Regions from separate parts of the Streptococcus sp. F2 genome, predicted to be linked through region 1. Evidence: predicted binding sites of a transcription regulator. Region 1 holds the regulator's gene; the other holds the start of a gene.
The links. The regulator HrcA, encoded in region 1, represses chaperone genes, less so after heat shock. The targets are predictions, from matches to a motif close to TTAGCACTCNNNNNNNNNGAGTGCTAA.

Region 1 (15,875 bases):
GTTCATTTTTACTAAAGGCCAACTCACCTTCATTTGTTTTAAATGAAAATTCACGTAGGCTTGAGGCATCAAACTGTGCCATCAAATCCTTGATTTCTTGAATATTCACGTTAATCCTCCCAACGCTTGAATGCTAGTACCGCATTGTGACCACCAAAGCCAAAGGTATTTGAAATAGCATAGTTGATAGCCGCTTCTTTTCCTTCTCCAAAGATGACGTTTGCTTCAATATCTTCTGACAAGGTTTGAGTACCAGCCGTCATTGGAACGTAGTGATGGCGCATAGCTTCGATAGTTGCAATAGCTTCCACCGCTCCTGCAGCACCAAGAAGGTGACCCGTAAACGATTTTGTTGAAGACACCGGAACATCCTTACCAAGAACGGCTACAATCGCTTGACTCTCGCCTTTTTCATTGGCTGGCGTTGATGTTCCGTGAGCATTGACATAATTAATATCACTCGCCTCAATACCAGCTTCTTGTAAGGCTAGGTGAATAGCTTTACGCGCACCCAATCCTTCTGGATGAGGAGAGGTCATGTGGTAAGCATCGCAGGTATTTCCATAACCCACAATTTCTGCTAAGATTGTCGCCCCGCGTTCTTGCGCATGCTCTAGGCTTTCTAAAACGAGCATTCCTGACCCTTCTCCCATGATAAAGCCATTACGATCTTTATCAAATGGAATAGAACTTCTGCTTGGGTCTTCAGTTGTCGACAAGGCTGTTAAACTTTGGAAACCAGCAATCGCAAATTTTGTGATTGCCGCTTCTGAACCGCCAACCATCATCACATCCTGCGTTCCAAATTTAATGGCACGGAAAGCATCTCCAATCGCATCATTGGAAGAAGCGCAGGCAGTATTAATTGATTTGCATACTCCTTGTGCTTTCAATTTCATGGCCACATTACCTGCAGCCATATTTGGCAAGGCTTTTGGCAGGGTCATTGGTTTCACACGTTTTGGCCCTTTTTCATGTAGGCGAATGACTTGTTCTTCAATCTCTTGGATACCACCAATTCCTGAGGCAACAATAACCCCAAAACGATCGGCATCAATGCTATCAATATCTAAGTTAGCATGCTCAACAGCTTCCATCGCTGCATAAAGAGCATAAAGAGAATACATATCAAAACGGTTCAAATCTTTTTTCACAAAGTATTTGTCAAATGGAAAATCTTGAATTTCAGCCGCATTTTTGACCGCATAATCAGTGGTGTCAAATTTAGTAATAGGACCAATACCGATTTGACCAGTTTTCAGATTGTTCCAAAATGTTTCAGGATCATGCCCGATTGGAGATGTTAATCCATAACCTGTTACTACTACTCTTTTAAATGTCATTTCACTACGTCTCCTTATTGCATTGTCATGCCGCCATCAATAGCGATAACTTGTCCTGTAATATAGTCTTGTCCAGCTAAGAAACTTGCTAGTTGGGCAACTTCTTGCGCTTTTCCTATGCGTTTCATAGGAATCTGTCCTAAAATTTGCTCCTGCATCTTCTCAGAAAGAACGTCTGTCATATCTGATTCGATAAATCCTGGTGCAATAGCGTTTACTCGAACATTCCGAGCAGCAACTTCACGGGCAACAGACTTGGTAAAACCAATCAAACCTGCTTTTGAAGCAGCATAGTTCGCTTGACCAATATTTCCTGTTAAACCAACCACACTAGAGACATTAATAATAGCTCCTTGGCGAGCCTTGGACATCGGCTTCAAGACTGCTTGTGTCATGTTAAAGGCTCCAGTCAAATTGATTTTTAAGACGCGTTCGAAATCTTCTTCCGTCATTTTAAGCATTAATTTATCATTGGTAATCCCAGCATTATTCACCAAAACATCAACTGAACCTAAATGTTCAATAGCTTCGCTGACCATGCGTTTAGCATCGGATGCTTCTGAAACATCTCCAGAAATAGCGACGACAGTTACCCCGTAATCTGCAAAGCTGGTAACGAGGTCATCAGAGATAGCAGAGCGACCATTCAAGACAATATTAGCTCCTAAGCTGGCAAATTGATGAGCCATCGCTAAACCGATGCCTCTTGTTGAACCTGTAATAAAGATATTTTTCCCTTTAATTTCCATGAGTTTCCTCTCTATCTATCTAAAAATGAGCGTAAGCTTACCATGTCTTCGATACTGCTGCATGGCAATTGTTTGTTAATTTTCTTCACAAATCCTGTCAAGACCTTACCTGGTCCAATCTCAATAGCCTGAGTCACTCCGTTTTCAGTCAAAGTGGCAATGCTATCATAAAAACGCACAGGCTCCATGACTTGACGGGCTAATAGTTCTGGGATACGGTCTTTTTCCATAATACTTGCTTCAGTATTACCAACAAGAGGAATATTAAAATCATTAAAGGTATAATGTTCTAATTCTCTCGCCAATAAACGGCTAGCTGGTTTTAACAAGGCTGTATGGAAAGGCCCTGAAACATTCAAAGGAATTAAGCGTTTAACACCTTTTTCCTTCAATAATTCAACGGCAACATTCACGGCTTCTGTCTGCCCACCGATGACAATTTGGCTTGGGGTATTATAGTTAGCCGGAGATACCACTCCGTGCACAGCTGCTAGTTGACAAGCTTCTTCGATAATCTGAACATCTGTATTCATCACAGCAACCATCTTACCAGACCCCGACGGGGCAGCTTCTTCCATCAAGCGACCTCTTTTAGCTACCAAAGCTAACGTGTCTTCAAAAGAAAGAGCTCCAGATGCCACCAAAGCAGAATACTCTCCTAAAGAAAGTCCTGCTACCATATCTGGTTTAATGTGATGCAAACCTAAAACACGATAGATAGCAATCGACGAGGTCAAAATAGCTGGCTGAGTGTAGCTGGTTTGGTTGAGTTTTTCCTGATCACTGTCAATGAGACGACGCAAATCATATCCCAATACTTGACTAGCTTGGTCAAAGGTTTCGCGAACAATAGCAAAGTGATCGTAAAAGTCTCTTGCCATTCCTAATTTTTGAGCACCTTGGCCAGCGAATAAAAAGGCTGTTTTTGTCATTGTCATTATCCTTTACCTTGTAGCTCAGTTATCTAAAGAAACTGCTTGCCAGCGCTTAGATTCTTCTTGGATAACACTGGCAGCACCGTAGTAAATGTCTTTTAGAATAGCTTCGCAGCTCTCTTCTTCCTTCACAAGACCAGCAATCTGACCTGCCATAACAGAACCATTTACCACATCACCGTCGACAACTGCGTTTCGAAGGGACCCTGCTCCCATTTCCTCAATATCATCTGCCGTTTTTTGATCTGTTAAAAATTCTTTTTCAGCCTTGGCATAAGCTGAGGTCAATTTGTTTTTAATAGACCGAACAGGATGACCCACAACCTGAGCAGAAATCACCGTATCGATATCCTTTGCTTTCAAAATTTTATCTTTAAAATTTTGGTGGGCATTAGATTCTTTAGCCACAACAAAGCGTGTACCAACTTGGACAGCTTCAGCACCTAGCATAAAGGCTGCTGCTGCTCCACGGCCATCGGCAATCCCTCCTGCCGCAATCACAGGGATAGAAACAGCCTCGACCACTTGTCTCACGAGAGTCATAGTTGTTAATTTACCAATGTGTCCTCCAGCTTCCATGCCTTCAGCAATCACTGCATCGACACCAAGCTTTTCCATCCGTTTGGCAAGAGCCACACTTGGAACCACTGGAATAACAATAATACCTGCCTGATGCAGACGTTCCATGTATTTTCCTGGATTTCCTGCACCTGTTGTGACAACTTTGACACCTTCTTCAATAACCAGATCAACAATATCGTCGGCAAAAGGTGACAACAGCATGATATTCACCCCAAAGGGTTTGTCCGTAATCGCTTTAACACGGTCAATGTTGGCTTTAACAACTTCTTTTGGAGCATTTCCCCCACCGATGATACCTAGCCCACCAGCATTGGACACTGCTCCTGCTAAATCACCATCTGCGACCCAGGCCATACCTCCTTGAAAAATGGGATAATCAATATTAAGTAATTCTGTAATATGTGTTTTCATAATAACCTTCTATAAGTAATAAGGAGAATAATTTGATAATCAAACTATCATGATAAGAAGAAAGAGTGAGCTAGATCCTAAAAAGGGTCTAATCTCACCCCAACGGTTTGACTAATACATCTTATATTATCCAGTCATGATAGAGACAGGGGACAGCTCACTTTTAATCAGTTGCTGCTATATCAGTCAATCCTAGTTTTATTTTGTTTTTTCTTCAACGTAGGCAACAAGATCACCCACAGTGTTCAAACCTTCTTCAGTTTCAATTTGGATATCAAAGGCATCTTCGATTTCTGAAATAACTTGGAAAACATCAAGTGAATCAGCATCAAGATCATCAAAAGTTGTTTCTAATGTTACTTCTTCTGTTTCTTTACCAAGTTCTTCAACGATAATTTCTTGTACTTTTTCAAATACTGCCATTTTTATTTCTCCTTAAAAATATAAATTTATTTTTATAAATGTGCTAGGCACATGATATAACTAGATTTTAACAATTAGACTTCCCCATGTCAAACCTCCACCGAAACCGGAGAGCAAGACTTTTTGGGTACCATCTAGTCTAATCTGCCCATTTTGGACAGCTTCTGATAAGAGAATTGGGATACTAGCTGCACTGGTATTCCCATAATGTTCCATATTCTCAAGGAACTTCTCCCTAGGAAAGTCAATTTTCCGAGCCATTTTATCCAGGATACGACGATTAGCCTGATGTAACAGGAGATAATCTAAATCATCATTAGTTAGACCTGATTGCTCAATTATCCCAGAAATGTTTTTAGACACATCTCTAATCGCAAAATCAAAGATAGCGCGCCCATCCATTTGGATAGTGTGGGTAACTTCTTGACTAAGAGAGAATGGGGAAGAAAGTCCCGTTTGCCCCGAAGTCAAATGCTGCCCACGCGCTCCATCTGTATGTAAAGACTCTGCTAAGAGATGCTGGTCTTGACTAGCTTCTAGTAGAACACCTCCAGCGCCATCTCCAAAGAGAACAGCTGTCGTCCGGTCTTTCCAATCAATGAGTTTTGATAAGGTTTCTGCCCCAATCACCATCCCCTTTTGATAGGACCCTGACGAGATGAGCTTATCAGCCATAGCCAAAGCAAAGACAAAACCACTACAAGCAGCTGTTAGATCAAAGGCAAAGGCTCTCGTAGCACCAATAGTCGCTTGAACAATTGCTGCCGTCGAGGGCATTGTACCATCAGGACTAATCGTCGCAACGATAATAAAATCAATTGCATCAGCTGCTAGACCAGACTTTGTCAAGAGTTGTTCTGCAACTCGACTCGCCAAATCACTAGTGAGCTCCTCTCTGACAATATGCCTTTGGGCAATTCCGGTTCGAGAAAAAATCCACTCATGGCTGGTATCCATTATGTTTGCTAAATCATCATTGGTCACTAGCTGTTTGGGAGCATAGTGGGCCACCTGACTGATTTTCGAAAAGACCATTTAAACCAAATCCTCCAAAAATTGATGTAGGTTACCTAGTCCGCGCATTAACGCTTGCATCTCTTCGTCACTCATATCAGCAATCACATGTCCAACCATGTTTTTGTGAAACTTAGCATGAAGGCGATCCAAAAGGCGACCTTTTTTTGTTAGTGACAGGTAAACCACCCGTCTATCTGAACTTGACCGCGTTCTTTCGATGTAGCCTTTTGCTTCCAGTTTATTCAAGCTAGTGGTTACTGTTCCCAATGTCACCATTAGTTCTCTAGCAATGTCACTTGGCGTCACCTGATCATATTTTCCAATAATCTCAATGGTGTGCATCTCTTTTAAAGAGACATCACTAAACTGACTCGTCTTTAAGCTCATTTCTTCGATAACCAAAATCCGGTTGAAAATATCAACTAAGTATTGGTTAATTTTGTCATATTCCAAGTAAACACCTCCTAGCAATAAACTTTGACAATCAAAGTATATCAAAGGTCAAAGTATTTTGCAAGCAATAGCTGTCTTACTTCCCTTGGAAATTTGGTCGTCGTCTTTCACCATAAGCTCTGACACCTTCTTTGAAATCCTCTTTGAAGGCTAGCTCTTCTTGAATGTCAAGTTCTTTTTTAGCATACTCTTCCCAGCCGGTAAAGAAACTCTGCCACACTAAAGTCTTCATTCCAGCATAGGAATTGGAAGACCCACGTCTTAACCGTTTTAACAGTTGAAGACAGACTTTGTCTAACTTATCGGATTCGGCTGCACGATAGACAAAGCCATAGTCAAGTCCTTTTTCTGCCGTCACCCCTTCGCCCGTCATGACAAGATGAGTGGCACGATTAAGACCAACAGCACGTGTTAGTAGAAATAGACCTCCCGCATCTGGTGCCAAACCAACATTCACAAAGGCTTGAATAAATTTTGTTTGGGTACTGGCAATGCAAAAATCCGCTGCTAAAGCAATATTAAATGCTGCTCCAGCTACTGCACCATCTGCACAAAGAATAACCGGTTTCGGAAGTTGTTTGATCGCAAAAGAAATTTCTTGGACTAACTCCGCAATCTTAACCAATGATTGCACGTCATCCTTTTCAACCGCAGTTTGCATCTCAACCAAGTCCCCACCAACGGAGAAAACTTTCCCAACAGCTTTAATCATTAAAAAGCGTAGGGATGGATTGTCCTTTACTTCCGTCAAAGCTTGTAAGATTTCTTGGCAAGTTGGAATATTAAAGCCATTTGAAACCTCTGGACGATTTAAGGTTAGCGTCGCAAGGTCGTCTTGAACGTCAAAAATGATATAGTTAAACGGCATCACAGTCCTCTTTTCTGATAATTTATTTGATAACAAAATTATTTTATATATAAATGATTTGATAATCAAATTAATTACCTAAATATAATACACCAGTTTTTTCGCTTTGGCAAGAAAAAAATTGACAGAAGTCACCGAAAACGTTTTCGCTATCACCATAAAATTACAAAAAAACGTACGCATTTAAAGAAATGACTCTCTAAATGCATACGTTGACGTCGTTTAAATATCTTCTAAAGCATCTTTGACTTTATCAAAGAATCCTTTTTTCTTTGGATGTAATGGTTGTTCACCACTCGCCTCAGCGAAGGCTTTTAATGCCTCTTTTTGAGCATCGTTAAGTTTAGTTGGAGTGACAATATTAACAGTCACATGCTGATCTCCTTGACCGCCACCACGGAGTTTTGGCGCCCCTTTGCCTTTAAGACGGAAGGTTTTACCAGTTTGCGTTCCTGCTGGAATAGCCATCTCCACATCACCATGTACTGTTGGAATGTCCACAGTATCCCCTAAAGCTGCTTGGGTAAAGGAAATGTCTAGGCTGTAATAAATCGTCGAACCATTTCGCTCAAATTTCTTACTTGGTAAGACATTCAAAATAACGAATAGGTCGCCATAAGGACCTCCATTAAAGCCTGCTTCCCCTTGACCTTGAAGACGAATCTGTTGACCAGTTTCTACACCAGCTGGGATTTTAACCGAAACTTTGTGAACTTTCTTTTCGTGACCAGTACCATGACAAGTTGGGCAGGGTTCTTTAATCTCTTGACCAGTACCATGACAGACATCACAGGTCACTTGTCGACGCATCATTCCAAGTGGGGTTTGAGTATCAACAGTCATCACTCCTGAACCATGACACTTATGACAAGTTACTGGACTGGTACCAGGTTTGGCACCTGAACCTGAACAAGTGCCACAAGTTGCTTCACGATTATAGCTAACTTCCTTTTCAACACCAAAAACCGCCTCTTCAAAGGAAAGATTAACACGGTATTGCAGGTCATCTCCTTGACGAGGAGCATTAGGATTACGCATGCCACCGCCACCAAAGAAACTTGAGAAAATGTCCTCAAAACCGCCAAAGCCACCTCCATCAAAGCCGCCAAAGCCGCCTGCTCCCCCACCGAAGCCACCGTTGGCGCCTGCTGCACCATATTGGTCATAAGCTGCGCGTTTTTGAGAGTCGCTTAGCGTTTCATAGGCTTCTTGGACATCCTTATATTTTTGTTCAGCACCAGCTTCCTTATTAATGTCTGGGTGATATTTCTTAGACATTTTTCGATAAGCTTTTTTAATATCATCTTGGGAAGCATCCTTAGAAACCCCCAGACGATCGTAGAATTCAGTATTGTTCATAATGTAAGATACCAAGCCGTAAAACGACTCAATGAAAAATAGGAAATCCGACGAAGATACTCTCGTATCTAGGAGGTATTTCTCTTTTTTCACAGATTCGTAGGCGTGTGCAAATCCGCAAAAGGGATTTCACACGCTTTGGCCTGTGTTCGAATAATCGAACTTGTATTCCTTTCCTTGAAATTTAGAAAGTAGCCCGTGTTCAGTTAAGAACACTATCATTCCTTTCTTGAAATATTTTGATGTCAGCAATTTTACATTTCATTTAGCCAAAAACAGAGGTCTGGTACAACCTCTGAATTCGGATATATGTAAGGTAAGTTTTTTGAAACAAGTAGTTCAAAAATCTTGGTCAACCGGACATTTCCCCTCACTTTTTGTCTCAAGGTTCGGGGCTTAAAATGTTCACTGAACGTACCACTCGCTCTTCGTCGCTAGGCTCGTGGGATAAAACAGTCCGCAGGACCTACCACTCGCTCTTGGTCTCTAGGCTCATGGGATAAAACAGTCCGCAGGACTGTTTTATTTCTCCGTAAACTCACCGTCTACAACACCATCGTCATTTGATGAATCACTTGTTTGAGCGCCTTCTGCACCTTGCGCTGCTTGTTGAGCTGCTGCAGCTTGCTCGTACATTTTAACAGCCAATGCTTGTGCTTTTTCGTTAAGAGCTTCAAGTTTAGCTTTCATCTCGTCAAGGTTGCCAGATTCTTGGGCAGCTTTTAACTCGTCAAGAGCTGATTGAGCAGCATCACGTTCTGTGTCAAAGCCTTTGCCTTCAGTTTCTTTGATTGTTTTTTCTGTAGCAAAGATAGCTTGGTCAACTTCGTTTTTAAGATCAACTTCTTCTTTACGTTTCGCATCTGCTTCAGCATTTGCTTCAGCGTCTTTCATCATGCGATCAATTTCTTCTTCTGAAAGACCATCATTTGACTTAATAACAATGTGTTGTTCTTTTTGAGTACCAAGGTCTTTTGCTTTTACAGAAACAATACCATTTTTATCGATATCGAATGTTACTTCAATTTGTGGAATACCACGAGGAGCTGCAGGAATATCTGTCAATTGGAAGCGTCCAAGAGTCTTGTTATCTGCTGCCATTGGGCGTTCCCCTTGAAGAACGTGGATATCAACGGCTGGTTGGTTGTCTGCTGCAGTTGAGAAGACTTGTGATTTAGACGTTGGAATAGTAGTGTTACGATCGATAAGTTTTGTGAAGACACCACCCATTGTTTCGATACCAAGTGACAATGGGGTAACGTCAAGAAGAACAACATCTTTGACATCACCAGTGATGACACCACCTTGGATAGCAGCACCCATAGCAACTACTTCATCAGGGTTTACAGATTTGTTTGGTTCTTTACCAGTTTCAGCTTTAACCGCTTCGACAACTGCTGGGATACGAGTTGATCCACCAACAAGGATAACTTCGTCGATTTCTGACAATGACAAGCCTGCATCTGAAAGGGCTTGACGAACTGGAGTTTTCGTACGTTCTACAAGGTCGCGAGTAAGGTCGTCAAATTTAGCACGAGACAAGCTCATTTCTAAGTGAAGAGGACCAGCAGCACCTGCAGTGATAAATGGCAATGAGATTTGAGTTTGAGTGACACCTGACAAATCTTTTTTAGCTTTCTCAGCAGCATCTTTCAAACGTTGAAGCGCCATTTTGTCTTGAGAAAGGTCAATACCATTTTCTTTCTTGAATTCTTCGACTAAGAAATCAATGATTTTTTGGTCAAAATCATCACCACCAAGTTTGTTATCACCTGCTGTTGCCAATACGTCAAAGACACCATCACCTAATTCAAGGATTGAAACGTCAAAGGTACCACCACCAAGGTCAAAGACCAAGATTTTTTCTTCTTTATCTGTTTTATCAAGACCATAAGCAAGTGCTGCCGCTGTTGGTTCGTTGACAATACGTTCTACTTCAAGACCAGCGATTTTACCCGCATCTTTTGTCGCTTGACGTTGCGCATCGTTAAAGTAGGCAGGAACTGTGATAACCGCTTTGGTTACTTTTTCCCCAAGGTAGTCTTCAGCATAACCTTTAAGGTATTGAAGAATCATAGCTGAGATTTCTTGTGGTGTGTATTCTTTACCATTTGCAGCAACTTTTTCAGAAGTACCCATTTTAGATTTGATTGAGATGATTGTTTCTGGGTTTGTGACTGCTTGGCGTTTTGCAGCATCACCCACAATGATTTCACCATTTTTGAAAGACACAACAGATGGTGTTGTACGGTTTCCTTCTGGGTTAGCAATAATTTTTGATTCAGTTCCTTCAAGAACTGCAACTGCTGAGTTTGTTGTTCCTAAGTCAATACCGATAATTTTAGACATGTGTCATACCTCTTTTATATTTTTCTTATACTAGTCTAGTTTAACGACTTGGCGGTCGAAGGTTTGTGTTTTCTTTTTGAGCTCAGTGCCTTCGCAATCGCTGCGCAGTCACCAAAATTAATTATAAACAACAACCATGGCTGGTCTTAGCAAGCGTTCATGGAGTTTATAACCTTTTTGGAATACCTGTGCAATACTATCTGCTGGGTGTTCATCATCAGCTGGCAAGGTTTGAACTGCCATGTGCAAATTGTGATCAAAACTTTCCACAGCAACTTCTTCGATACCCTCTTCTTTAAGGGCTTGAACGAGACTTTCTTGAACCATTTCAAGTCCCTTTTTAACGTCGTCTGTTAACCCCTCAACTGCTAACGCACGTTCTAAGTTATCAAGACTTGGGAGAATTTTTTTCGCTAAGTCTTGCGACCGGTAACGTTGCAAGTTTTGACGTTCTTCATTAGCACGGCGTTGGATGTTTTGCATTTCTGCATGAGCACGAAGGTATTTGTTTTCAAACTCCTCGGCACGCTCATTGGCCAATTCCAAGTCTGTTTTTTCAGGAGTTTCCTCAACCACTTCTTCTGTTGATACTTCTTCTACTTCAACAGTTTGGTCAAGCGACTCTTCCTTGACTTGCTCTTCTTTTGCTTTTTTTGACAAGGTAACACCTCTTTCTTACTTTTTCATTGCATCAGCTAGCCTTAGTTAACTTCATAGTGATTACTGTTCAAATAACGGTAGTAATCTCGTAATTTAACAGCTAGAATACGCCCAATAACATTAATCAAGCTGACACTACGACGATAGTCCATATCAATAGGCCCAATCAGACTAAGTAGTCCAAATCCACGATAAGGAATCAAAAATTTGTAGGTCAACAAGGTCACATTCGCTAAAGCAGCCTCTTTGCTATCTGCTACTCGCACCATAGCCATGTCATCTTCAGCCATGCTTTGCCTAATCGACAAAGCAAGTCTCTGCTCATGGTCAAGGAACTGATAAGTAGCTAGGCCAGCATAGTCCAGAGCTGCTACTTTTCCAGAAACAAAAACGGTCTCTTGAAAAAGCCCTTCAAAAATGTAATCAAATAAATCTAAAACATTGTCAGTAACTGTGAAATACTTTTGAACAATCTGCGGAATTTCTGTTCGTAATTTATAGTGAACATCCATCACATCCCTACCTAGTAAGCGCTCATCCACGATCTCCTTGAGAACCAAAAGATCCTTGCTAAGAAAGTTTTTAGGGATGGCAAACTGAACGGTTAGAGGTTTTGATTCATCCAAAGTTAGCACCGCTAAGGCATCATGATTTGATAATTGAACAATATCAAAGGCTGTTAATTTCTGCCTAGCAGGTTCCACATCTAAAATAACAGCCGTATACCCTGTGATATCTGCTAGAATCTGACTGGCTTTAGCGAGAAGATCTTCTAGTCTAAAGGCTTCAAAATCGAAGGCCTTGACCAACTGATAAACATCTTGCTCATCAATACTATCTAAACTGAGCGAGTGCTCCACGAAATACTTAAATCCTGCTGCACTCGGCATCCGTCCACTAGAAGTATGTGCTTTTTCCAGAAGGCCTAGCCTTTCTAGCTTTGCCATATCATTTCTAATCGTGGCACTACTTGAGTCAATGGCCAACTGTAAAGCTTTTGAGCCGACTGGTTCATGAGTCTGTGTAAATAATTCCACGATGAGATTTAAGATGTCATTTTGACGCTCGGTAATCACAAACCAATCACTCCTTTCGCTTAGCACTCTATATATCTGACTGCTAATTTATATTTCCATTATACTCCTTCCCAAACACATGTCAAGGAAAAAACTCAAAAAATTAGCACTCTTTTTTTAGAGTGCTAATTTTATCAATCATAACTTGTCAGGTCTTTCTCTTCAATCACTTTAATCAATCGTTTGGCATAGGTAGTGTCCTCGCTATAACGATAATCTTGTAGACTCTGCGCTGGAGCCTTATAACCTTTTTCGGTTGCCAAGCTTCGATATAGTCGTTTATCAATCTGTTGCCCTTGGCTAAGCATACTCAAATAATCTCTGATAGAACTTTCCCTATCCTTATACACAGCATATCGAACAACTTGCCCACTTTTTAGGGAATCTTTTAACCTGATGCCGGGCTGACCTAAGTCAGCCTCCTTAGAAAAGAGATTATGATACTTAGCAGCCAGTAAAGTTCTTCCATTGTCAGTTTCTAGAAGAATTTGGCCAATCAAAATGGAAGGCCTAATCCCATAATGTTCTGCTAGAGGTTTAACTTCTGGCGCAAGGGTTTTGATAAATTGGTCTTGACTGTAACCAACGTTGACTTCATTTGTCGCGCTAGCCATTCTACCATTAAAAAGGAGTGGGCTAATGATCAAAACTAAAAAGAAGAGGAGCAAGGTGATAAAGTAGGGAAATTTCAGTCGACTTCTCATTGTTTCTCCTTTAGAGCACTGATATATTCTTCGAGGGTTAGGCGGTGCTTGGTCATGTAGCGAGCGGAGGCTTTACCGACATAACGGTAGTGCCAATCTTCATACCCTACTCCTGTGCTTTTGGTTTTACCATCGGGAAAGCGGAGCACAAAACCATATTCAGGTGCTATTTTTTGAACAGCTTGAGCCACTTGAGGATCACTAGCATTTAAACTATCCACGGTACTCATATCAATAGCAAGCCCTGTCTGATGCTCACTAGCTCCCGCAGGTTGTGAATACGTTTGAATCAAAGCTTCGGCAGCCTCCTGAGTCAAACTGGGATCGTTAGCCATTTCTTGATCAATATATGATTGGTAAAGCTCTGCTTGGTAAGCTACGGAGCGATAGCCTGAAATAAGGTGCTCTTGTGGGTCAATAGCCTGAGCTGCCGCTAAAAAATCAGCAGTAGCCTGTTCAATACGCTTGTCCACCGACACCCCATTCACATCAACCAATTCTGGGCTTAATTCCTCAGTCATATGGTCTCGGTTCACTAAAATCAATTCCCAATCTTTTGGAGAGACTTTAGGAAGCCCTGTGGACTCTTTGCTATTTTTGACCACTTTTTGACTGCTTGCCTGTTGACTTGAAGGCGTCTTGGTGGCCTGCTTCTCTGGCTTAATAAAGAGGTAAATACCTCCGACAAAGAGCAGCACAACCAGTGTTTGTAATAATAATTTAAAATGATTATGCTTCATCTGATATTGCTTCTATTATTTCACGGCCACGGTAGCGATAACTCATATCTCCAATGGTTTTGATGGTAAATTGCCCATCTTCAAATTCGACAACAGTGACACTGCCGTTATCAATATATTGTTTCTCACGGTCAGGATCGATTAGCCACATAAATGTTCCAATAGTCATCCCATGGCTAACCACAAGAGCATTCCCGCCGCCAGCATTTTGAATGGATAAGGCAATGGCCTCAAAACCGTCCCAGATACGCTTGCGAAGAACTTCCCACGGTTCTGCCCAATTAGCTGTGTCAACTTCTACGATACTTTCTGCTAATTCAGAATAGGGAACGTCACGTAAGTTATCACGGTTTTCAAAGGCTTTTGTTCTTGGAAGGACACCTAGAAATAATTCTGAATCGTAAGCGCCATCTAAGCTACCAAAGCACCACTCACGAATGCGTTTATCGCGAGTGTACGGGAGGAATTCATTTTCAGATTCTCTCAAAATAATCTCCATGGTTTGCATGGTCCGGCCTGAATCACTAGAAAAAGCAGCTTTAAAAGGAACGCCTGAATCCTTTAAGCCTAAACCTAATTCGCGGATACCTTCTTCTCCTTTTTTGGTAAGAGGTGTGTCACTCCACCCTTGGGCACGCCCAATGGTATTAAACATGGTTTTCCCATGTCTGGCAATATAGAGTCTTGTTTTCGTCATGTTAACCTCCAAAAATCTCTTCTTATTATTATAGCACGTAACAAAAACACTTGCAAAAACAGAGATATTTAAAAACCTCTTATGAGGATTTTTGACTTTTCGAATCGTAGTCGTCCCTGTTCCTCTTGTGACAGTTACATTTTGCAAAAAGGTGTCAAAACGGTAACATGAACCATTTTTTGTTAACTAGCTGATATGAAATCTACATATAAGAAGCCTATAATAGAAAAGCAACCGATAAAAAGATAAGACGTTTTATGTTGCAAAAAAGGCTGTTTGGCCCTATGCCATGCAGCCTTTTTTTATTATCGTTTTCCAAATATAGCTGAAACAAGAACAATCACTATGGCAGCTCCCAAGATTGATGGAAAGACAGCCATGCCAGCTAACTGAATACCCCAATCCCCAAATAAGCGTTGTCCCACAGCTGATCCAATAAGACCAGCTGCAATATTAGTAAAACAACCCATGGATTGACTCTTTTCAGTGATTTTACCAGCTATCATACCAATAAAAGCACCAACAATTAAAGACCAAATCATGTTCAATACTCCTTTATCATATCATCATTTTTAACTGACTTGCAATAGATTAGCGATTAGCAAGACTTCTTCAGAATCTTTTTTGCCTCTTGACTGCTTTTAGTAACCGTCTTTCCCTTTGATAAAGCAACAAATCTCTAAAGGAAATCAGTAGAACAGCAACTAAAATCAAAGCCATTCCTAGAAGATCAATAACGTAAAAAAGTTCTTTCATTAGTACAATGGCAAAAAAAACCGATGCTACCGGCTCTATGGACGCCAACAAAGTCGCCTTAACAGGACCGATGAGTGAAGCTCCTTTTAAGAAAAAGGTGTAAGCAAAAATAGTTCCAATCCCAATAATTCCGATAAGGGCTACTAGATGACCAGCCGTTAACATAAGAGGATAGCGCCAAGCCCTCGTTACGATTGGAAAAACCACTCCTCCCATTAACATCGCAAGTCCAATAACGATCAAGCTGCCCCAAGTCTTAATCATATTAACGGGTTTAATCACGCAATAAGCATAGGTAAGGGCTGAAAAAACTCCCCTGAAAAGACCAATTGGGCTAATGGCTAAGTGAGATAGATCTCCATGACAAGCCATAATAACTGTGCCAAGTATAGCTAAGAGAATTGCTAGAGATTCTGTGATAGTCGGCAACCGTTTAGCTGTGGCGGACACAAAAATCAACACTAAAATAGGAGATAAATACTGTAACACAGTGGCTGTGCCAGCATTGGAATAACGGATCGCCATCAAATAGGCGTACTGATTGAGCCCCAATCCTAAAAGACTATAAATCAAGAGTTCCTTGAAATGTTTTTTAGTGGTCACAAGGGCAATGACTTTTTCTTTGTGACGCCACAGGACTAGGGCAGTCAAGACGACCCCTGAAATCATGAGCCTTAACGACGTTAACAAATGAACATCCATGCCATGAGCCATTAAATATTGACCAGAAACACCTGAAATTCCCCAAGCTAT
Region 2 (15,875 bases), on a different contig from region 1:
TTCCCTTAGCTCCAGAAAAGGTTAGCAACACAATATCAACTAAAAAGTCTTTGAAAGATTTTTGATGTCGAATACTATGGTACAGATAGAAAAGACTAATTAGACCAAAACGAATGAGAAGGAGAGCGACTGTCAAGGCAATCACTAGTCCAAATAGATAAGAGTTACTATAATGAGGATTGCTTAAAACAGGCCCTAAAATCTCAGCCAGTTCAATCCCAAAAACTAAAAAGACAAAACCGTTTAGCATCACCTTAATGGTGCCCCAAATAATATGGGTGACACGGTCTGCTTGAGCATCAAATAAGGTCACTTTTTTGAGACGATTGGTTTGCATCAAACCAGCAGTAACAACTGATATAATGGCTGAAAACCCTAGTAGGTGAGCAATAAAGTAAGAGACAATCGGAAGGGTTAGTTCCAAAAGCAAAGCTCCAGTAACATCCTTAGCATCAAACTTTTCGAGAATAGATAGCAAGAGTCTGTGTATTAAAGCGAATCCTAATCCTGTTAGAAAGCCCCCTACAATGGCTAAAAACAAATGTAACCCAGCCTTTATCAGGGAAAAATAACCAGTGGTTAAGGCCGTTAAAGCAAATTGGAAGGCAACTAAACCACTGGCATCATTGAGCAGACCTTCAGAAGTCAGGATATGTTTGATGTGTTGGGGAAAGTTAAAGCGCTTGGCAATAGACAGCAAAGCAACGGCATCAGTTGGAGCAAGCGCAGCTCCCATAGCAAAAGCAACAGCTAAGGGAACTTGTATTGGTAACAGATGGTAAGTGGTTAAGCCCAGAAATACTGTGGTAAGTAAGACAGTAGGAAGAATGAGGTAGAGAGTAATTGAGCGAAAAGTCAGAATATTTTTAATATCACTCTCTTGCCCCTCGCGGAAATTTAGGGGGGCTATCACAAACGCTAAAAATAATTCAGGATCCAGCGGAATGCTTGTTCCTCTATGCCAAATGCCATAGCCCAACCCAAAAAGAAGTTGGATGGCAGGAAGAGGCAATTGAGGAAACATTCGGTTAAGCACGTTGGAGAGAATAAGTGACATGAGAAAGAGGATGAGGAGCATTGACAAGGGCATAGCAAATCCTCCTATGACTGTCCTTTTGAGTTGTTTTTAGCCATATATAACGTTTTTAAATGAGCGATTTTTTGAGTAATAGCTGTAATGTCTTTCTTCTCAATCAGTAATTGACAGCGCTCCTTTTCAAGGGCTAACAATTTTTTCTTGACTTTCTTTAGTTGTCGGAGGTCATTACAAGACCCTAAAGACTCGGGATGATTACCTGTTCTTTCATCAATATACTTTTGACGCATTTCGTCCAGGCGTTCGGTTACTGTTAAATGAGACATTTTTTCTCCTTGGTTATTACATGAGATGAGACCGTTCCTAATTCTTTTTCAAATACCTTTAGGGAATGTCCCGAGTCATCACTGGTATGGCCGACATAGTGATAATCTAACCGCTCATAGAGCTGACTATGGTAGGCCAAAGCATATAAATGATGGTAATTGCGCTTCATGGCTTCCTTTTCAATCATTGACACTAAATCAAGGCACAAGCCTTGTCCCCGAAACGCTGGGCTGACATAGAGAGCGCTAAGGAAGGGGCCATCATTGGAATAAGTCGTGATATCTTCTGATAAAAGAGCAGCTATTCCTTTCATGTGTCCGTACTTGTCTACGAGTACGATAATAATATCTTTAATGTTAAGGGCGTCATCTTTAATCTTATCAGCTAAGACGCTACACGCTTCCCAATCACTGTTTTCCATCAGATTGAGAATCATCTGTGGTTTAGCATCGACCGCTTTGAGGTGATAGAGCTGGTCTCCATCTTGGTACCACGAACGATAACTAAAAGTGGGTGGTATGAGAGCCTTTAAATGACAAGGATAACCTTTTTTAGACGTGGGTGGTAGCATGTTGTCGTCTCCTTTCCAGCCTTTGATTCAATCGATAAGGAACCATCCGCCTAAGCACTTTTTCTCCGTTAACTTGCAAAATAAGGGCAGGAAAAGCTCAAAATCACAAGATATTTGAGGAATTTTCCTACCCTTGTCAGGATAACGAGGATTGTCTCGGTAATGATAAAAGGATTGTCCGTTATACCCTTTAAAAGGGTTCATGCTCATAACGCTAACAAATTAGAAGAATTTGTCCGTTACGTTCATCGGAAAATAAGCCCCAACAGTGACTAACAGGCAAAATGGTTTGACGTAACCTTATTTAGCAAGCAAATCATCAAAATCGTGAGTCTGCTCAAATAACCTTACAGCATAGGGGCAAGTCGCAGCTAACCTTACGCCCGCTTTGCGGGCTTCATCAGCAATTTTCTCCACTAGTTGTCTAGCGATTCCTTGACCTTGATAAGCTTCGTCAACGAACGTGTGGTTAATCGTCCAAAGGTCATCCGTGCTTCGGACAGTGCATTCTCCGATTTCTGTGGCCTCATCGAGGGCTATTGAGCGATTTTTGTTTGCTTCAAACGTAATAGTGACCATGAGAAAACCTCCTTTTAACTATAACCATGATGATAATGATGGTTACATTGTAACAAAAGATGTTAGTTATGACAAATAGAAAGACATTTTAATCATTTAGGACGTCGTGTAGACGCTAATTGAGATGTTTGACCAAAAGACGCATGTCACGACCAAACTTATCTTGGACAGGGCCTTCAAAAATAAACTGGTTCTTCTCATAGAGCCCCTTATGAGCGGTAATGGTGTAAAGGTTCTTAATGCCTTTTTCTTTGGCGAGTTCAGTGATGCGATCAACCAGCTCCAAGCTTAGGCCTTGTCCACGATAATTAGGCGCTACATAGACTGTTGAGAGGAAAGGACCATAACTTGGTTTTTCAATAATATCTTCTTGTACCAATGCTGCAAATCCCATTAGGTTGTCTTGGCTGTCTGTCATGATAATCACTTGATCCAAGGCATCGAGTTGGCCGGTTTCTAATCGTTTAGCCAAGTAAGCACCCGCTTTCCACTCGACAGCTGCCATAGCTTCTAACAAGAATTCTGGCTTGTGGTTATCCCGTGATAATTGGTAAATTTTTTCCATCTTTTCCTCTTTAGGAGTGATTTTAACGATTCTTTTGTAAAGGTAAGGAGTTGCAAAGCTAGAAATAATAACGGCAAAGGCAATCTGACTAATACTTTGAGCCATGACCTCTTGGGAGAGAGGGAGGTATTGGCTAACAAAGGGAGGGATAGACATGGAAAAGGCAGCAATTGAACTCATGGATAAAGTCATACGGCCTTCTTTTTTGTTCCAGGCTTTGTCAAAGAGGGCCACTGGTAAGACGCCTAAAGCGTAATACAAGATGACCAACAACAGTCCAGTTAAGCTGGATTGTAGAGCCATGATAATATTGATACGAGCCCCAAAGGTCACTGCCAAAAAGGGAATCAACATCATAGAGAGCGGCTTAAACATACTTCGACTAGAAGGGTATAAGTAACCAATCAAAATCCCAATGGCAAAAGGAAGAATGTTGGCTAATAAGGGTGTCATGAGGTTAATGTTGGATTCACCAACACTCAAAATAAGTAAAGGAATGGCCGGTAACATCAGTAAGTTAATGACGGAAAAGGCACTTTCTTCCATTTCGCTGATATCTTTTCCCAGGAGTACCAGATACATGCCAGGGTTAAGAGACATTAAAATGGCAGTGATGGTGACGACAGTGATGCCTATAAAACCCGTTGTGGGGAAGAATGCTTTCCAAGCTAAGGTCAGCAGTAGAGCGATTCCTATCTTTAAGAGCAAAACAGGTCCAATAGCCTTGATGACTTTGGGGTATTTACCAAGATCAGTCTGAATACCAGAAACCATTAGTAAAACCGCAATGATAAAAAAGGTGGCGTCTTGACTGAAGAGACCACTAAAAGGAGCCCCTAGTTTTAGGAGATGAGGGTAAAAAGTGTAGATGATAGAGGTCAAAAACATGGGAATAAGGAAGTTACTTCCTTTAAATGTGTAAATGTGGTTAATTTTCTAAATGTGGTCACGGTCTGCTCCTTTCTCGGCAGTTAGCGAAATGGCTAACATTTTACGTAATAAGGTTTGGAGGTCATTCAATTCGTCATCAGTAAGGCGTTGGGTCAACTGATTTTCCAGTTGGGTGGCAATCTCCTTAAAGGTTTCTTGCATACTCAAGGCTTTGTCAGTGAGGTACAACTGCTTTTGACGCTTATCCTTGCCATTAGCTAGCCGTCTAATCCACCCTTCTTTCTCCAAATTTTGCAGAATCCTTGTGACAGTTGGATTGCTCATGTTAAAATAATGCTCCAAATCCCTCTGGTTAAGGCTACCATTCTCAAAGAGATAAAGGTATTTGAGGCACTTAAATTGGCTATGGGTAATGCCATAGGATGCCAGCGTATGATTGGCAATTTTATCAAAACTTAAATTAGCACGTTTAATCAGGTAAACAGTGTTTTTCTCGCGCATGTTGCCTCCTTATATATAGCTTGCTATACAAAACAATAGTAACATAATAGCATAGCTTGCTATATTTTTTTAAAGTCAAGTGATTAAAAAAAGAGACAAAGCCTGCTAAGGCTATTGTCTCAATTGCTTTCGTTAATGAAGTTTAGAAAGTGACCAACGATTACCATAAAGGGCTTTAGCATTAGTCTCTAAAATGGCTGTTTTCTGATTATCAGTTAAGTTTGCTTCTCGGATGTAAGAAAATGCTCGAGTATATTTTTGATTTTGGAAATAAGGAAAATCACTTCCTGCCAATAAGCGTTGATTTCCTAAAATCTCGTTACTATGGAGAAGAGAGGCTTCGAGGAAATTGGCTGTATCAAACCAGAAGTGCTTCTGCAAGGTTTCAAGCGGATGGTATGAAAAACTACGCCAGTCCTCATAATTATCGAGAATGCGTTGCATTTGAAAGGAAATACCACCACCTAAATGCGCAATATGGAAACCAAGGTGTGGGAATTTTTGTGGGAATTCTCTTTTCAAAAGTTACAAGGTGGCCAACATATCTTCAATAGGTTCTCCCACCACCCACTCTTGGTCATAATCATTGACCATAGGGCTTAAAGCTCCACAACCTGTGGGATGAATGTAGATAATTACTCCCAAAGCATCCATTGCTTCAAAGAAGGGTAAAAAAGCGTCATCAGCAATGGATTGGCCTGTCTCAAGAACGGTATTGACTGCGATTCCTAAAAATCCTAGTTCTTCAATGATGCGTTTCCCTTCTTGGATAGCCTCTTGAACATGTGGCAAAGGAACGACACCATAGGCGCGGAAACGGTCGGGGTGCTGGTCAATAATAGTATGGTAAAAATTATTAATCATTTCAGCGGCTGCAAGAGCTTCTTGTGGTTTGCCAAATTGAGGAACTTGCGGCATTGCCGAGAGCACTTGATAATCGACTCCAGCCTTGTCCATCATGTCAAGGCGTTTGGCTAAATCTTGTGGCTCCCCGCTGGCATTTAGTCCTTTAGCGATGGCAATCCCTTTACCACCTAAGCTTTCTAATAAATCCAGGTACTCATCTGACCAGAGATGGGCGTGTGTGTCAATAGCTGTTTGTGTCATTAGTTGACCTTCTTTCTATCATCAGTGATAGGAAAGGTTATTTTGACCTTTCTTGCCCTGTGGTGCCTCGCCTTCTATCCCTTCGTTTAATAAGGAGAATTCCCTTCTTACGTCGCTTTAGGTAGGAGTTTGTTAGCATCAACGATTTATCTTTATTGTAACAAAAAATCACTAACTTGAGATAAAACAAGCTTATGATGCCTTGGAGACCAATCAAATAGGGAGTATAATCTTAAAAAATTTAGAAAAAGTAAAAAAATAATCATCTTTTTTTAAGGTTTTAGATTGACAGGGGTTTTAAAACGTGTTACACTTGGCAAGTAAATTAGTTTTTGAGTTAGTATTTGTGTTTCAACATCTTTATTTCTCTCTATTTTTACAAATGCTTTATAGAAAGGAAGTGGATGTATATGGCACAAGGTACAGTTAAATGGTTTAACGCTGAAAAAGGTTTCGGTTTTATTTCAACTGAGAACGGTCAAGATGTCTTCGCGCATTTTTCAGCAATCCAAACTAATGGTTTCAAAACATTAGAAGAAGGACAAAAAGTGGAATTTGACGTTGAAGAAGGTCAACGTGGCCCTCAAGCAGTTAATATCACTAAATTAGCTTAGTCAGGTTAACAAACAAGAGATAAAAGCAGGTGCTATTGCTAGCGCCTGCTTTTTTCTCTCTTACCTCTCTTACCTCTCTTGTCAATGGCAAAGAGTTGCTTTTCAGGTCTTCTATTTGTTATAATAATAGTCAGTTTTAGTCAAATCGCACGTCTGTCGTGCCTTTAAGAGACTGAGATGCTTCATGAGTAAAGGAGTGACAGCATGCCGACAAAAAATACTTCAGACAGTATTGAAGAATATATCAAAGAGTTATTAGCCCAATCGGGAATTGCAGAAATTAAACGTTCCATGCTAGCGGATTCCTTTCAAGTTGTTCCAAGCCAGATTAACTATGTTATTAAAACCCGCTTTACAGAAAGTCGCGGGTACGAAGTCGAAAGTAAGCGCGGTGGCGGGGGCTATATTCGTATTGCCAAGGTTCATTTTTCAGACAAGCACCATCTGATTGGCAATCTAATGGCTTCTATTGAAGATCACCTTAGTGAGCAGGTCTTTACCGACTCCATTCAACTCCTCTTTGACGAACACCTCATCACAGAACGTGAGGGAAATCTCATTTTAGCCATGGCTTCTGATGAGGTTCTAGGTGTGGAAGGGCCGGCAATCCGTGCTCGAATGCTCTACCGTTTATTACAGCGTATAGATAGAAAGGGAAGCAATTAATGATCATGTATTCATTGAAGATGCAAGAAATTTTCAGGCAGGCGCAGTTTCAAGCAGCCCGCTTTGATAGCCAACACTTAGAAACTTGGCATATATTGCTAGCTATGGCGAGGGTTGACCACTCCCTAGCGGGCTTGGTACTAAGCGAATTTGATGCTAAGGTTGCAGTGGAAGAATATGAGGCTGCAGCTATTTTAGCGATGGGCAAAAGCCCTAAAGACCAAGTGTCTCACATTGACTTTAGGCCTCAGTCAAAAACCTTAACGAACCTTTTGCAATTTGCCCAAGCTATCAGTCAAGTCACCAAGGACCAAGAGGTAGGTTCAGAGCATGTTCTCTTTGCCATTTTGCTTAATCCAGATATTATGGCGACTCGCTTATTAGAGATGGCGGGTTATACTATCAAGGATAAAGGAAACGGGGAGCCTCGCTTAGCTGATTTACGAAAAGCTATAGAGATTCATGCAGGCTATAGCAAGGAAATAATTAAGGCTATCCACGAGTTGCGTAAGCCAAAGAAAACCAAGAATCAAGGTTCTTTTTCAGACATGATGAAACCACCAAGTACGGCTGGGGACTTGGCGGACTTTACACGTGATTTGACCGAGATGGCAAGCCAAGGTCTCTTAGAGCCAGTTATTGGCCGTGATGCTGAAGTATCACGGATGATTCAAGTACTGAGTCGTAAAACCAAGAATAACCCTGTTCTTGTGGGTGACGCAGGTGTGGGTAAAACGGCCCTTGCCTACGGCCTTGCCCAACGTATTGCTAATGGTGCTATTCCTTATGAACTGCAAGACATGCGTGTTCTAGAATTAGACATGATGAGTGTTGTTGCGGGGACCCGTTTTCGTGGGGATTTTGAAGAGCGCATGAATCAAATCATTGACGATATTGAGTCAGATGGCAAGATTATTCTCTTCGTAGATGAATTGCACACCATTATGGGATCAGGAAGTGGTATTGATAGCACGCTTGATGCTGCCAATATTTTAAAACCAGCCTTATCTCGTGGAACTCTCCATATGGTGGGTGCAACAACGCAGGAAGAATACCAAAAACACATTGAAAAAGATGCCGCTCTTTCGCGCCGCTTTGCTAAGATTTTAATTGAAGAACCTAATGTAGAAGATGCTTATCAGATTCTGCTAGGACTAAAAGGCTCTTACGAGACTTACCATAATGTTACCATTGCTGATCAGGCTGTTAGCACCGCTGTGAAAATGGCACATCGCTATCTGACCAGCAAAAACCTTCCGGATTCTGCCATTGATTTATTGGATGAAGCCAGTGCTACAGTGCAAGGTATGGTTAAAAAATCTAGTCCAGAAATCATCACGCCATTAGATCAAGCTTTGATTGATGGCGATATGAAGAAGGCCTCTCGTTTGTTGGCAAAAGACGTTAAAGGGCAACATCGCAAGCCAACAGCTGTGACAGAAGAGGACATCCTGACGACCTTGAGCAAGCTATCAGGTATTCCACTGGAAAAACTCAGCCAAGCTGATAGCAAAAAATACCTTAATTTGGAAAAAGAACTGCATAAGCGCGTGATTGGGCAAGAAGATGCTGTCTCAGCTATTTCTAGAGCCATTCGCCGTAATCAGTCAGGCATTCGTACAGGTAAACGTCCAATCGGTTCTTTCATGTTCCTTGGTCCAACAGGGGTTGGTAAGACCGAGTTGGCAAAAGCCTTGGCAGAAGTTCTCTTTGATGACGCGTCCGCCCTTATCCGCTTTGATATGTCAGAGTATATGGAAAAATTTGCGGCTTCTCGCCTTAATGGCGCACCTCCAGGCTATGTTGGTTACGATGAAGGGGGTGAATTAACAGAGAAGGTCAGAAACAAGCCTTATTCTGTGCTCCTCTTTGACGAGGTGGAAAAAGCTCACCCTGATATTTTCAACGTCCTCTTACAAGTGCTTGATGATGGCATGTTGACAGATAGCCGTGGGCGTAAAGTGGACTTCTCAAACACCATTATTATCATGACAAGTAATCTAGGGGCAACAGCTCTGCGTGATGATAAAACAGTTGGCTTTGGGGCAAAAGGCATTAGCCATGACCACCAAGCCATGGAAAAACGGATTTTGGAAGAGTTGAAGAAAGCTTACCGACCAGAATTTATCAACCGAATTGATGAAAAGGTTGTCTTCCACAGCCTCACTCAGGACAATATGAGAGAAGTGGTCAAGATTATGGTGCAACCGTTGATCGCTACTTTGGCAGAAAAAGGCATTACCCTCAAATTCCAGCCAATGGCCCTCAAGTATTTATCAGAAGAAGGGTATGATGTGGAAATGGGTGCTCGTCCATTGCGCCGCACTTTGCAAACTCAGGTGGAAGATAAATTGTCTGAATTGATTCTTGCTGGTGAATTGGCAAGTGGTCATACCCTGAAAATTGGCCTTTCTCATGGAAAACTCAGCTTTAACATTGAGTGAATCCTTATCCCTAACGGAATCGCTAATAGCCACTGAACAATAAAGAGTCTGTTCTTATGAAAACGGACTCTTTTTTCTTGACTATTTTTGACCAAGTGATAAAATAGAGGAGAAAGTTAGCACTCGTGCAACAAGAGTGCTAAATGACTAAAGATTCTTTTATTGGAGGAAATATACATGTTAAAACCATTAGGTGACCGTGTGGTCGTAAGATTTGACGAAGACAAAGAACAGACCGTCGGTGGTTTTGTTCTGGCAGGCACTCATAAAGAGTCAACTCGCAAAGCGACAGTTCTTGCTGTCAGCGAAAATGGCATTCGTACCATTACTGGTGATGCTGTTCTTCCGTCAGTAGCCGTTGGGCAGGAAGTGTTGGTTGAAAACGGACATGACTTAGAAGTAACTGTTGATGGTGAAAAAGTGTCTATCATTCGTGAATCTGACATCATCGCTATTGTCGCAGAATAAGACGAGAAATCTCTGTATAGAAAGAAGGATTGAATATGTCAAAAGATATTAAATTTTCAGCAGATGCGCGTGCTGCTATGGTGCGTGGAGTTGATATGTTAGCGGACACGGTAAAAGTAACGCTTGGTCCTAAAGGTCGTAACGTGGTTCTTGAAAAAGCTTTTGGATCTCCTTTGATTACTAATGACGGTGTTACCATTGCTAAAGAAATTGAATTAGAAGACCATTTTGAGAATATGGGAGCTAAATTGGTTTCTGAAGTTGCTTCTAAAACCAATGATATCGCAGGTGACGGAACCACAACTGCAACAGTATTGACACAAGCTATCGTCCGTGAAGGGCTTAAAAATGTAACTGCTGGTGCCAACCCAATTGGTATTCGTCGTGGGATTGAAACAGCAACAGCAACAGCCGTTGAAGCCTTGAAAGCTATTGCTCAGCCTGTTTCTGGTAAAGAAGCGATTGCTCAAGTTGCTGCTGTGTCATCTCGTTCTGAAAAAGTTGGAGAATACATCTCAGAAGCCATGGAACGTGTGGGCAATGACGGTGTCATTACCATCGAAGAATCACGTGGTATGGAGACAGAGCTTGAAGTGGTAGAAGGCATGCAGTTTGACCGTGGTTACCTGTCTCAATACATGGTCACAGACAATGAAAAAATGGTTGCAGACCTTGAGAACCCATTTATCTTGATTACTGACAAAAAAGTGTCAAACATCCAAGATATTCTCCCATTGCTTGAGGAAGTTCTCAAAACTAACCGTCCATTGTTGATTATCGCCGATGACGTTGATGGCGAAGCTCTTCCAACCCTTGTTTTGAATAAAATTCGTGGTACTTTCAATGTGGTTGCTGTCAAAGCTCCAGGATTTGGTGATCGCCGTAAAGTTATGCTTGAGGACATCGCTATCTTGACAGGTGGTACAGTCATTACAGAAGACTTGGGTCTTGAATTGAAAGACGCTACGATGCCAGCTCTTGGTCAAGCCGCTAAAGTAACTGTGGATAAAGATAGCACAGTTATTGTGGAAGGTGCAGGAAGTTCTGAAGCCATTGCCAACCGTGTTGGCTTGATTAAGTCACAACTAGAAACCACAACGTCTGACTTTGACCGTGAAAAATTACAAGAACGCTTGGCGAAATTAGCTGGTGGTGTGGCTGTCATCAAGGTAGGTGCTGCAACAGAAACTGCCCTTAAAGAAATGAAACTTCGTATCGAAGATGCCTTGAATGCCACACGTGCAGCCGTTGAAGAAGGTATCGTTGCTGGTGGTGGAACAGCACTTATTACGGTGATCGAAAAAGTAGCTGCTCTTGAGCTTGATGGCGATGACGCTACCGGTCGCAATATTGTTCTTCGTGCGTTGGAAGAACCTGTTCGTCAAATTGCATTCAACGCTGGTTACGAAGGTTCCGTTGTCATCGACAAATTGAAAAATAGCCCTGTTGGAACAGGCTTTAATGCGGCAACAGGTGAGTGGGTAGATATGATTGCGGCAGGTATTATCGATCCTGTTAAAGTAACCCGTTCAGCCCTTCAAAATGCTGCTTCTGTGGCTAGCCTTATCTTAACAACTGAAGCAGTTGTTGCCAACAAACCAGAACCAGCTGCACCAGCAATGCCAGCAGGAATGGATCCAGGCATGATGGGTGGCTTCTAAATAAAAACAACTAATAATGAATAAATCTAGGCTGCTTGATGTGTCCTAGATTTACTCACTGCATTAAAAAAAGTAGCTCTGACACTGGTCAAGGCTACTTTTTTTTAAATACTCTCCTAAAGCAATGGAATAAGAAATTGTTTTAGGAGAATATGAGATTTCTGAAAAAGAAAAAGTTTAGGATAAGGATAGTATAGAGTGCCTACCTTAAATAAACCTTAATCATACAAATGAGTAATCGTTTTAACCACTTTTTTCTGGCTTTCAGACCAGTAGTGAATGCGCTCAAACGACCCTTGTCGCCAATAAAGCGGTAGGCGTTGCCGAATATCCTCTTGCATATCAAGGGTGTCCAACTCACTGATAGCATGCCATTTTGGCAGTCCTTCGCGGGACTCAGTCAGTAATTCCCCCTCAAAAGTTTCGCAGAGAAAATCGTAATAGACATAGCGTTCTGGCTTATCAGGATTGATAAAACCAGAAATTCCCTTTAATTGCAGATTAAGAGCAGTTAGACCAGTTTCTTCTTTTAATTCCCTAAGCGCCGCTTCAAAGAATGATTCGGATTCCTTGACCTTTCCACCTGGCTGAATCCAACCTGGAAAGTTATCGTGCTGTCGGTTGAGCAAAAGAACATGCTCTCCTTGTTTGACACAAATATTAACCCAGTTTTTGATGACTTCCATAGTTTATACCTCTTGTCATTAGTATAGCATAAGGGATTTGTTTTTTTGAAAGCGAATTAAGGTTTTTTTAAGCCTCTTCCCTTATACTAAGGACAATCCTTAAACGAATAAGTGTTTGGACGACAGGGAGGGGAGTTATTAACACCTTTCTCTTAGACCGAAACTCATCTTATTCATCCCCTCCTACTTGATAAGGTCTCGCATGAGCGAGGCCTTATTGTTATATCTGGCCCAAAAAGAATCTCCCAATCAAAAAACCTCCAAAAAATCAAGGTTTCTCTTGCTTTTGGAGGTTTTTGTAGGCTTAACGATAGAAATATAACCCTGTGCTTCTTATTTCTGAGTTGCTTTTCGATTTTTAGGGCTTTCTTTCACTAGTTTGGCTTCAATAGCTTTTAAGCGCTTGAAGGTTTTTTCTGCTCGAGCCATGGAGACCGCGTCAGCTTTTTCTTGGGCAGTTGTAGGATCTGTTTGCACGAGTTGGCTAAGTTCTTTGTTGGTTTGGTCTTGTTCAGTTATCCACGTTTTTTCGAGCTCTTTTATCTCGTCAATAACCTTAGTCCCAAATTGTTTTGGATGGGTAGCCACGAGGTCATTAATATGTGACACCGTCCAGTACCATGACTTATCATTATACTTGGTACTCTTTTCTTGATAGGCTTCATAGGTTTTACTAATATTGCCGAGGTATGGCAAGTAAGGGGCGTTACGAGGACTGCCAATAGATAGCCACATCACACCACCACCCAATTCAGCAGGAATGTCCTTTTTCAATTGGAAAATGTGGGCTTCCATAACATTTGGATTGGAAATAGGATACGCATAGCCCTTAACAGCATCTTTGGATTTTGGTTTGCCTTTGCCATCTAATGCCATTTGGTCAAGTGGTTTAAGGTCCAGTCCCTCAAAACGGTTACGTTGCAGCTTCATTGCATCTTCTAGACTGAAGGTTTTATCTGTGCTTTGAAGTAATTCGTAGTTTTTGTCTTTGTAGGTGACTTTTGAGTCAGGGTCAAGGGATTTGATGCCTGAGAAAGAGCGGGATCGGTTGGCATCGTTTAGCGGCGGATTGTAAGATTGAGCAATGTGAAATTTACCTTCCACTTCCGTGTAAGATTTGGCTTTTTTAGCTACCTTTTCCACATCAGCTGAGGCAATGGTATTGGTCTTATCATTAAAATCAACGTGGCCGAGATAGAAGGTATTTGGGAAAACAGCAAATTTGTCATCTGGGAATTTAATGGCGACGTATTGGTGGCCAGAAAGTATCTCCATGTACCAAATGCCGTCTTTGTCAGCGAGGGTAACGATGTTTCCTTCGGCAGACCCTTTTTCGGTAACTATCTTAGCAATGCGTTCAATGCCTTCACGGGCTGTTTTGACACTTGGCAAAATAACACTGGTCATTGATGATTCGGCTAAGCCGTCTTTAACGTAAGGATCAATTTTTTGAATGGCATCATTGGCTGAAGCTGATACCGTTGCGGACATGGATACCCCAAATTCATTAAAACCAGCTTCATCATAGACCCCGTCTTTTGGCGTCACATCAGGAACAGCGGTATAACGGTAAGAATGCTCAGGTAAAGGGTACTCAAAGCCGTTGGCTTGATCTTTCCATAATTCTCCAGCCTTGTTGTCCTTGCCAGGACGGACCACGAAATTCTTGTTATGGTTTGGTTCTAGGTCCTCTGTTCGGCCATAAATAATGGACCCATCTGTTGTTAAGTCCTTACCAATAATAAAACCAGTACAAGCGTAACTAACATTTTGGAACGATAATGCTGCTAGTACAGATAGAAGCCCAAGAGCTATTTTTTTGTTTGTCATGCGAAACCTCCTAAAAAACTTGATAACGCTTTCACCAGCTATTATAAGACTGCCCTTTTTAAAATTCAAGTTTTTTCGCAAGCATTTTGAAATTGTTAGTTATCTAAATATTGCGAGAATTATAGAAATAAGAGGGGTGCCTTATTTTCTCAATCCCGGCAATGCCTTTCGACTTTGGGAAATCGTTACATTCAGGTCTTCTTCCGTCAAGGACTCTATCAAAAGCACTAGCTATTTTATGATATAATAGAGAAAACACACAGAAAGTTGGCCTTATTGATATGACCAAGTTATTTCGTAATAAACAACGCTTTAAAACCTTAGCTATCATTGTAGGAAGTTTCTTCCTCTTGTTGCTGCTTTTTGGGGCTTTTCATTATTCTAAAGGTAACCGTATTAATACCTATTTAAAAGCTCGATCGGCAACCTCTGGGCCTGTGTTTGAAAACATCAAAGAGTATTTGGTGTGGGAAGATACCAAGGAACAAATTACCAACGACGAAGCTAGATTTACTCATTTTAGACGCTATAACCAAAAAGAGTTAGCTCAAAAAGCTAAAGAATTGAAAGAAGCTGGACCAGAAAGTCCTATCCAGGTTGTGTCTGTGGGGCGTCGTTTTCTGATTTTCCCAGATTATCGGATAGCCCTAAAACCCATGGATTTGACCATACAGACCAATGTGCCTCAAGTGGATGTCCTCTTAAACCAGAAGAAAGTGGCTGTGTCGGATTCAGAAGCCTTCTCAGTCAAGCTAGACCGTCTCCCGATGGCTGACTACACAGCTAGTATCAACGGTCAGCATAATGGTCGTAAAATCAAGGTCAAAAAGACCTATGATGGGCAGAATCCTGTCCTGGATTTGAATGTGACGTTCAAAACCTTTACGGTGACAAGCAATGTCAAAGAAGGGGAACTTTATTTTGATGATAACCGCGTAGGGACCTTAAAAGAAGGAGAATTTCAGGTACAAGATTACCCGGTAACAGAAGGGGCTGAAGCCTATATCACAAAGACTTTCCCAGACGGAGACCTCACTTCTAGCAAACATCCTCTAGCAGGTATCGAAGACGGCGGGCATCTGGAGATTCTTGTGGATAACCTCTTAGATGAAGAAAAAGCAGGGCAGATTTTGGTGTCAGCCTTTGATCAGCTGATTCAGTACCTTAGTACTGGTCAAGATGCTGCGACCTTAGGAAGTGTCTTTGAAGCTGGTGCCAGCAATGACTTTTATAGAGGATTGAAAGAATCTATTAAGGCAAAATTCCAGACAGATAGTCGCAGAGCAAGTAGCCTTAGCATTCCCTCTATCCTCCTTACCAAAATGACTCAGGTCGGCAAGGAATCCTATCTGCTTGATTTTACAGCTACCTATGAGTTTATGTATGACAAAGCAACTGACCCTGCCAAACAAACCTCAGGACGGATAAGCCAAGAGTTGACGGGTAAAATGACCTTGAAAAAAGTGGGAGAGGTTTACCTCGTTAGTCAGTCAGGGCCTAAAAACATCACCGTTGCCAATGAAAATAATCAAGTCAAGGCCCCATCGGTCTTCCCTGAAAATATGTTAGGGACTTGGACAGGGCAACGAGAGGATGCTTCTATCAGTGTGACCATCGCTGAGGACGGTACCATTACCACTAGGGTTGACTATAAATCAGGAAATCGCCCTAGCCAAACCAAAACCGCTAAAATTACCAAAGTTGAGGATAAAGGAAATGGCCTTTATCTTTACACCCCAGATGTGGGTAGTGATGTGGGTGCCCTAGCGCCAGGAGGAGGTCTAGGTGGCGTTAACGTCAAATACGCTTACGGTTTTAAAGTGTTTGGTAACACAGCCAGTCCTATCGTTTGGCAAGCAGGAACTGACAGTGATTTTGATTATAGCAAACCACTGCCGGGATTAAGTTTGACCAAACAGTAAGTCACCT

Region 2: a site for HrcA is predicted at 9,418-9,444, ahead of groES (co-chaperone GroES). Genes of this name have one in related genera too.

Annotation. Positions count from the first base shown of each region.
Region 1 covers NZ_JBWKAI010000030.1:6,093-21,967, forward strand. Annotated here, with positions in the region: gene accB (acetyl-CoA carboxylase biotin carboxyl carrier protein) at 1-109, opposite strand, end outside; gene fabF (beta-ketoacyl-ACP synthase II) at 111-1,343, opposite strand; gene fabG (3-oxoacyl-[acyl-carrier-protein] reductase) at 1,358-2,092, opposite strand; gene fabD (ACP S-malonyltransferase) at 2,104-3,024, opposite strand; gene fabK (enoyl-[acyl-carrier-protein] reductase FabK) at 3,049-4,020, opposite strand; gene ACYTR8_RS08710 (acyl carrier protein) at 4,219-4,443, opposite strand; gene ACYTR8_RS08715 (beta-ketoacyl-ACP synthase III) at 4,504-5,478, opposite strand; gene fabT (fatty acid biosynthesis transcriptional regulator FabT) at 5,479-5,913, opposite strand; gene ACYTR8_RS08725 (enoyl-CoA hydratase) at 5,990-6,781, opposite strand; gene dnaJ (molecular chaperone DnaJ) at 7,004-8,140, opposite strand; gene dnaK (molecular chaperone DnaK) at 8,663-10,489, opposite strand; gene grpE (nucleotide exchange factor GrpE) at 10,607-11,149, opposite strand; gene hrcA (heat-inducible transcriptional repressor HrcA) at 11,191-12,225, opposite strand; gene ACYTR8_RS08750 (glycoside hydrolase family 73 protein) at 12,360-12,929, opposite strand; gene ACYTR8_RS08755 (M15 family metallopeptidase) at 12,926-13,669, opposite strand; gene ACYTR8_RS08760 (histidine phosphatase family protein) at 13,659-14,366, opposite strand; gene ACYTR8_RS08765 (GlsB/YeaQ/YmgE family stress response membrane protein) at 14,672-14,908, opposite strand; gene ACYTR8_RS08770 (DMT family transporter) at 14,979-15,875, opposite strand, start outside.
Region 2 covers NZ_JBWKAI010000005.1:3,227-19,101, forward strand. Annotated here, with positions in the region: gene ACYTR8_RS02720 (cation:proton antiporter) at 1-1,090, opposite strand, end outside; gene ACYTR8_RS02725 (hypothetical protein) at 1,102-1,362, opposite strand; gene ACYTR8_RS02730 (GNAT family N-acetyltransferase) at 1,350-1,934, opposite strand; gene ACYTR8_RS02735 (GNAT family N-acetyltransferase) at 2,235-2,513, opposite strand; gene ACYTR8_RS02740 (GNAT family N-acetyltransferase) at 2,629-4,011, opposite strand; gene ACYTR8_RS02745 (MarR family winged helix-turn-helix transcriptional regulator) at 4,015-4,470, opposite strand; partial or broken gene ACYTR8_RS02750 (amidohydrolase family protein) at 4,603-5,577, opposite strand; gene ACYTR8_RS02755 (cold-shock protein) at 5,988-6,191, shown strand; gene ACYTR8_RS02760 (CtsR family transcriptional regulator) at 6,396-6,857, shown strand; gene ACYTR8_RS02765 (ATP-dependent Clp protease ATP-binding subunit) at 6,857-9,301, shown strand; gene groES (co-chaperone GroES) at 9,479-9,769, shown strand; gene groL (chaperonin GroEL) at 9,805-11,430, shown strand; gene ACYTR8_RS02780 (8-oxo-dGTP diphosphatase) at 11,649-12,116, opposite strand; gene ACYTR8_RS02785 (C69 family dipeptidase) at 12,450-13,946, opposite strand; gene ACYTR8_RS02790 (zinc ribbon domain-containing protein) at 14,228-15,868, shown strand.